One region of the Nocardioides sp. Root151 genome, then DNA from elsewhere that is predicted to be linked to it. Evidence: riboswitches for the same ligand, from Rfam matches in the RefSeq annotation. Region 1 holds a riboswitch; the other holds the start of a gene.
The links. A riboswitch is a leader RNA that binds a small molecule or an ion and turns the genes downstream of it on or off. The one in region 1 is predicted to bind S-adenosylmethionine.

Region 1 (3,417 bases):
TTGGGCAGCGCCAGGCGCTTGCCGGGCGCACCCGCGGCGAGGAGTACGGCGGCAGCCGAGGCAGCCTGCCCCAGGCACACGGTCTGCACCTCGGGCTTGATGAACCGCATCGTGTCGTAGATCGCGGTCAGCGCGGTGAAGGAGCCACCGGGGCTGTTGATGTAGATGGAGATGTCGCGATCGGGGTCCATCGACTCGAGGCAGAGCAGCTGCGCCATCACCGCGTTGGCGATGTCGTCGCTGATCGGCGTGCCGAGGAAGATGATGCGGTCCTCGAAGAGCTTGCCGTAGGGGTCGATGCGCCGGAACCCGTAGGAGGTGCGCTCTTCCCACTGGGGGATGTAGTAGTTCATGGGGTCAGGCCTTTCCGTGGGCCGGGCGGCCTTCGTCTGCGGTCTCGCGGGCGTTGGTGATCACCTTGTCGATGAGGCCGTACTCGAGGGCCTCGCCGGGGGTGAACCAACGGTCACGGTCGGAGTCGCGCTCGATCTCTTCGATGGTGCGGCCGGTGTGGTGGGCGATCAGCTCACCGAGCTGCTTCTTGAGCAGCAGGCTCTGCTGGGCCTGGATCTTGATGTCGGAGGCCGAACCACCGATGCCGCCCGACGGCTGGTGCATCATGATGCGCGCGTGGGGCAACGCGTAGCGCTTGCCCTGGGTGCCGGCGCAGAGCAGGAACTGGCCCATCGAGGCGGCCAGGCCCATGCCGACCGTGGCGACGTCGTTGGGGATGTAGTTCATCGTGTCGTAGATCGCCATGCCGGCGTCGACGGACCCGCCCGGACTGTTGATGTGCAAGAAGATGTCGGCCTCAGGGTCCTCGGCCGAGAGGAGCAGGAGCTGGGCGCAGATCGCGTTGGCGTTCTGGTCGCGCACCTCGGAACCGAGGAACACGATGCGCTCGCGGAGCAACCGCTGGTAGATGTGGTCGTCAAGCCCGTAGGACGCGCCGCCGCCGTTGGCTTCGACAGAGCGTCGGGGCTCATTCATGTGGCTCTGATTCTGGTTCACGAGAGCGACATTAGCCGCCCGGACCGACACATCCACGCGTCGGACACCCCTGTTCGCCCACAGCAGATTCGACAGGCGGGGCCATCCCGGAGCGAACCCGGGATTCCCGGGTCGCGGCCGGGCAGGGTTCCGGCTAACATCCTGACCACGGTCATGAGTGCCAGCACCAAGCCCCGGCTTGCTGGCCGCCAACCCTCCTCCGCGGTGGGGTGGCCCGGGTGACGACCTGGCCCGTTGCGCGGTGCAACGGGCAAGCGCGGATCTCGACGCTTCGGGGTCCCGGAACCCCGGAGGTCACCCATGTCCCTGCTCGCCACTCTCCCTGCCGTCGTCGGTGCCGATCTCACGGTGCCCGTCGGCGACGGCGTGCTGCCGTACGCCAACCTCGACTACGCCGCCTCGGCGCCCTGCCTGGCCGCTGTGCAGGAGGCGGTCACCCGGGCCCTGCCGACGTACAGCAGCGTGCACCGGGGTGCGGGCTACGCCTCGCAGGTCACGACCCGCGCCTACGAGGAGGCACGCGAGACCGTGCGGGAGTTCCTCGGCGGGCCGCAGGCCGTGGTGTTCGTGCGCAACACCACCGACGCCTTCAACCTGCTGGCCCGGGCCGTGCCCAGCGGCACCAGCGTGGTGGTCTTCGACTCCGAGCACCACGCCACGCAACTGCCCTGGCGCCACGCCGTACGCCTCACTCCCCCGGCCACCCCGGCCGCGGCCGTCGCCGCCGCACGCGAGGCGCTGGAGGCCTGTCCGGTCGGGCCGCGACTCCTCGTGGTCACCGCCGCCTCGAACGTCACCGGCGAGCTGTGGCCGGTGCGGGAGCTCGCCGACGTGGCCCACGCGTGCGGCGCGCGGATCGCGGTCGACGCGGCGCAGTACGTCGCGCATCGACCGCTCGACGCCACGGGCCTGGACTACGTGGCCTTCTCGGGTCACAAGCTCTATGCACCCTTCGGGACGGGCGTGCTGGCTGGCCGGGCGGACTGGCTGCGCGCCGCGGCGCCGTACCTCCGCGGCGGTGGGGCGACCCGCAGCGTGGCCCCCGACGGGCGCGTCGAGTGGACTGCGGACGCCGAGCAGCGACACGAGGCCGGCACCCCCAACGTGCTCGGCGCGGTCGCCCTCGCCGCTGCCTGCCGCGAGCTCTCCGCCGACTGGGACGCCGTCGTCGCGGCCGAGACGCGCCTCCTCGAACGGCTGCGTTCGGGCCTGGCGCAGGTGCCCGGCCTGCGCGAGCTCAGCCTGTGGGGACCCGACCACCCACGGCTCGGCATCCTGGCCTTCACCGTCGAGGGCCACTCAGCCCGCGACGTCGCACAGCACCTCGCGGACAGGCACGGCATAGGCGTGCGCGATGGCAAGTTCTGCGCCCACCCGTTGCTGGCCCACCTGCTCGGCGGGTCCGGCGGCTGCGACGAGGACGGTACGGCGGTGCGCGCCAGCCTCGGCCTCGGCACGGTGGACGAGCACGTGGACCGCCTCGTCGCCGGGCTGCGCGAGCTGGTGGGGTGACCGGCTCGAAACGGTGCGGAGCTCAGCGCTCGACGGCGGCCTTCAACCGGTCGAGGGTGCGGGCCATGCCGGTCTCGAGCTCGTCGGCGTGGTCCTCCTTGCCACCGAGGGCCAGGGTGGCGAACACCCTGCCCAGGAGGGTCAGCTGCCGCGGCACGGGTCGACGGTGCACGACACGGGTGCCGCTTCCCGACTCCTCCAGCTCGTAGATCCAGCGGGCGCCGCTGGACGTGGTGTCCCAGCTGAGGCGCCGGACCGGCTCGACCTCGGCGACCACGTTGCGCGTCGGCCACACGACGAGCTTGCGCCGGTTCACGCCGAGGTACCACTGCCCGACGCGCAGGCCGCCCCTCTTCAGCGGCAGCATGCGCACGGTCTCGGGACTCAGCTCGGACATCCGGGAGAGGTCCGAGAGCACCGCCCAGACCTGCTCGGGTGTCGCCTCGATCGTGGTCTCGGCGCGCAGCTCTCGCTCGGCGGTCATCGCAGCCAGCTCCTCATCGCGTCGTGGACGTCGGGGTGGTTGAGCAACCCGAAGTGGTCGGATCGTGGCACGTGCAGCACGTCGGCGTCCGGGAAGAGGTCGGGGTGCCGGCGGGAGCGGCCGTGTGCGGACGGCACCCGCACCAGCAGGTCACCGACCAGGTGCCCGACGGGGTGCCGGGCCGACCCTGTGAGCGTCGCCGCGACGAGGCGGTAGCGCACCCCGGGCAACGGCGGTACGTCGTGGCCGAGTCCGTCGACGAGGTCCTCGATGCCGACCGAGCGGTGGTCGAGGATGCGCCCGAACGCCGAGGTCTCCGGCAGGTGGGCCAGCAGCCGGCTGCCGTGGCCGACGGCGATCGCGAGCGGTGCTCCGGCGTGGGGGCTGCCCAAGGTGATCACGTCGCTGAT
Region 2 (3,417 bases), on a different contig from region 1:
TATTACCCCGCCCGGCTCAAGGCGGCCGGCAAGCTGCTCGCCAAGGACCTCGGCATCGCCCGCGTGATCCCCGCGGTCGACCCCATGGGCGGCGACCGGCTGACCGTCATCCTCACCCCCGACTACACCTCCTGACCCGCCCCGGCCGCGAGTAACGCGGGGTTACGGTCGCTCCACACGCGTCGTGACGCGGGCACACCGACAACAGCACCGCACAAGTGCGGCCGTACGACGCCCGGGTGAGCCTCGGGCCGGCGTACGACGCGGAGCGAGCGGTCAGAGTCGGGCGGAGGCGGCGTCGCGACTGAGCTGCCGCAGGAGGTCGAGCACGCCCTCGGGCCCGTCGACCGAGACGTCCGCACGCCGCAGCAGCGCGCCCTGTTCGTCGGACGACGAGCACACCAGCAACGTGGCCTGGCCCGCCTGCCGCAGCTCCTCGACTGCCGCGAAGGCCTCCAGGTCGCCCAGGTCGTCGCCGGCGAACATGAAGCCGCGCGTCGACAGCTCCTCGGCGATGGTGTGCACGGCGTCGCCCTTGTGGGTGCCCGGCGCGCGCACCTCGATCACGCTGCGCCCCGGCTCCACGGTCAGGTCGTTGGCCGCGGCGAGCTCGGAGACCGGGCCAAGGAGTCGCTCGAACGCGGCGGTCGCGTCCGGCAGCCGCCGGGTGTGTACGGCGACCGCCAGCCCCTTCTCCTCGACGTACGCGTCGAATGCATCGGCCCGTCGCAGCAGTGAGGGCAACCCGAGCAGGAAGCTGGCCAGGCCGTGCGGCGGACGCGGCGAGATCACCCGGCGGTTGACCGAGGACCACCGCTCGTTGCCGTACTGCCCGAAGATGTAGAGCTCCTTGCCCATCTCGCCGATCGCGTTGCCGACGTCGTCGAGTCCGCCGAGCGCGAGGGCCTGGCGGGCGGGCCGACCGGTGATGATCGCGATCGCGGCCACGTGCTCGGCCAGCTCGACGAGGACCTCGCCGGCGTCGGGGTGGATCCGGGCCAGGCTGGGGTCGTCGACGATCGGCGACAGGGTGCCGTCGAGGTCGAGTCCGATGACACTGTCAGCGGCGACACGCACCAGCGCGGCGTACCGCTCCTCACCTGTCGCGGAGATGAACTCCATGGGTCCACCCAATCATGTCCGTTCGCTGCGCGTTCCGGATGCTGCCGTCGTACGACGAGGCGCCCTGGTGCGAGACGGCGTACGACGACCGCGCGTGGCGACGCACGACGACGGATGACGCGACTCCGACGCCTCGAGCGTGTCCGCATCCCGGACCCGATGTGCACATCGTGAGACAGGCTGCGTAGGCTGAGCAACAGCTCATCGAGAGGGACTGAGGGAACGGCCCAGTGAAGTCCCGGCAACCGCCACGAGCCCCCTGACCCGGCCCCGCCGGATCAGTCGTGGAAACGGTGCTAATTCCGGCCCGCGGCGAGATACGCCGTTGGGGAAGATGAGAAGGAGGACTCATGAGCGCACCAACAGTCGAGGCCGGCAAGACACTCCGCGAAGGCGCCTTCGGCAATGCCACCGGCCTGTCGTGTCGCGAGTGCGGCCACCAGATCGCGCTGGGTCCCCACTACGCGTGTCCGGAGTGCTTCGGACCCCTCGAGATCGCCTACGACTTCCCGGCCGTGACCCGCGAGCAGATCGAGGCCGGCCCCGCGAACATCTGGCGCTACAAGGCCCTGCTGCCGGTGCCCGACGACATCGAGCAGAGCCCCAACACCGAGCCCGGCTTCACCCGCCTGCTCAAGGCTGACAACCTCGGTCGCGAGCTCGGCATCGACAACCTGTGGGTGAAGGACGACTCGACCAACCCCACCAACTCGTTCAAGGACCGCGTCGTCGCCTGCGCACTCAGCGCCGCCCGCGAGTTCGACGCCAAGGTCTTCGCCTGCCCCAGCACCGGCAACCTGGCCAACGCGGTCGCCGCCGCCGGTGCCCGTGCCGGCATCAAGACGGTCGTGTTCATCCCGAGCAACCTCGAGCAGCCCAAGCAGGTGAACTCGGCGGTCTTCACCGACAACCTCATCGCCGTCGACGGCAACTACGACGACGTCAACAAACTGGCCTCCGAGATCGCCGGCGAAGAGGACGGCTGGGCGTTCGTGAACGTCAACGTGCGTCCCTACTACGCCGAGGGCTCCAAGACGCTCGGCTACGAGATCGCCGAGCAGCTCGGCTGGCGCCTGCCCGACCAGATCGTGATCCCGGTGGCCTCCGGCTCCCAGCTGACCAAGGTCGACAAGGCCTTCCAGGAGCTGATCAAGCTCGGCCTCGTCGAGGACAAGCCCTACCGCGTGTACGGCGCGCAGGCCGAGGGGTGCTCGCCGGTCTCGGTGGCCTACAAGGCCGGCGTCGACGCGATCCGCCCGGTCAAGCCCGACACCATCGCCAAGTCGCTGGCCATCGGCAACCCGGCCGACGGCATCTACGTGCTCGACGTGTGCCGGCGCTCGGGCGGAGCGGTCGAGGACATCACCGACGACCAGGTCCGCGACGCGATCGTGCTGCTGGCCCGCACCGAGGGCATCTTCACGGAGACCGCCGGCGGCACCACGGTCGGCGTACTCAAGAAGCTGGTCGAGACCGGACAGCTCGACACCTCGCTCGAGACCGTCGTGATCAACACCGGTCACGGTCTCAAGACCCTCGACGCGGTCTCCGAACGAGTCAGCGCCCGGGTCACGATCGCCCCGTCCTACGACGCCTTCGTCGCCGCCAACATCATCTGACGAACCGTGGATTCTTGATGCGCGAACCGTGGGTTCTTGCGCCTCGAACCCGCAATCCTTGATGCACACCCGACCCCAGGAGTAGCCATGAGCGTTTCCGTCCGCATCCCGACCATCCTGCGCACCTACACCGGTGGCGAGTCCGAGGTCACCGCCGAGGGCGGCACTCTCGCCGAGGTGCTCGACAACCTCGACGCCAACCATGAGGGCATCAAGGCGCGCGTGCTCGACGACAACGGCGCCCTGCGTCGCTTCGTCAACGTGTACGTCGGCAACGAGGACGTCCGCTTCCTCGACAACCTCGAGACGCCCACGGCTGACGGCGTACAGGTCTCGATCATCCCCGCGGTGGCCGGCGGCTGCTGAGCCCGGGCCCGCCGCAGCTGCGGTGCCGGACGTGCGGACGCCGCGCCGTGAAGAAGTGCGGCAGTTCGACCGCTTCGGCGTGGTGTTGAGCGGGCGCCGTTGCCCGGTGTGGGTGAACTGCCGTAGTTCCTGACGCGCGATGATGAGCGCATGGACCACACCTACGCGCTCGACCTGACCTGGCAGGGCAACCGCGGCACCGGCACCAGCGGCTATCGCGACTACACCCGCGACGTCCTCCTGCGCGCCGACGGCAAGCCGGACCTCGAAGCATCGGCCGACCCGACCTTCCGCGGTGACCGCGGCCGCT

Region 2: it holds a riboswitch for S-adenosylmethionine, as region 1 does, so the genes downstream of both, thrC (threonine synthase) here and ASD66_RS22245 (aminotransferase class V-fold PLP-dependent enzyme) in region 1, are expected to answer to the same signal.

Annotation. Positions count from the first base shown of each region.
Region 1 is NZ_LMGG01000007.1:984,489-987,905, reverse strand. Features, by position in the region: gene ASD66_RS22255 (ATP-dependent Clp protease proteolytic subunit) at 1-353, opposite strand, end outside; gene ASD66_RS22250 (ATP-dependent Clp protease proteolytic subunit) at 358-990, opposite strand; SAM riboswitch class IV at 1,161-1,274, shown strand; gene ASD66_RS22245 (aminotransferase class V-fold PLP-dependent enzyme) at 1,312-2,523, shown strand; gene ASD66_RS22240 (SRPBCC family protein) at 2,546-3,007, opposite strand; gene ASD66_RS22235 (lipase family alpha/beta hydrolase) at 3,004-3,417, opposite strand, start outside.
Region 2 is NZ_LMGG01000001.1:782,834-786,250, reverse strand. Features, by position in the region: gene ASD66_RS03715 (LytR C-terminal domain-containing protein) at 1-135, shown strand, start outside; gene otsB (trehalose-phosphatase) at 277-1,122, opposite strand; SAM riboswitch class I at 1,321-1,463, shown strand; gene thrC (threonine synthase) at 1,473-2,741, shown strand; gene ASD66_RS03700 (MoaD/ThiS family protein) at 2,829-3,107, shown strand; gene ASD66_RS03695 (OsmC family protein) at 3,258-3,417, shown strand, end outside.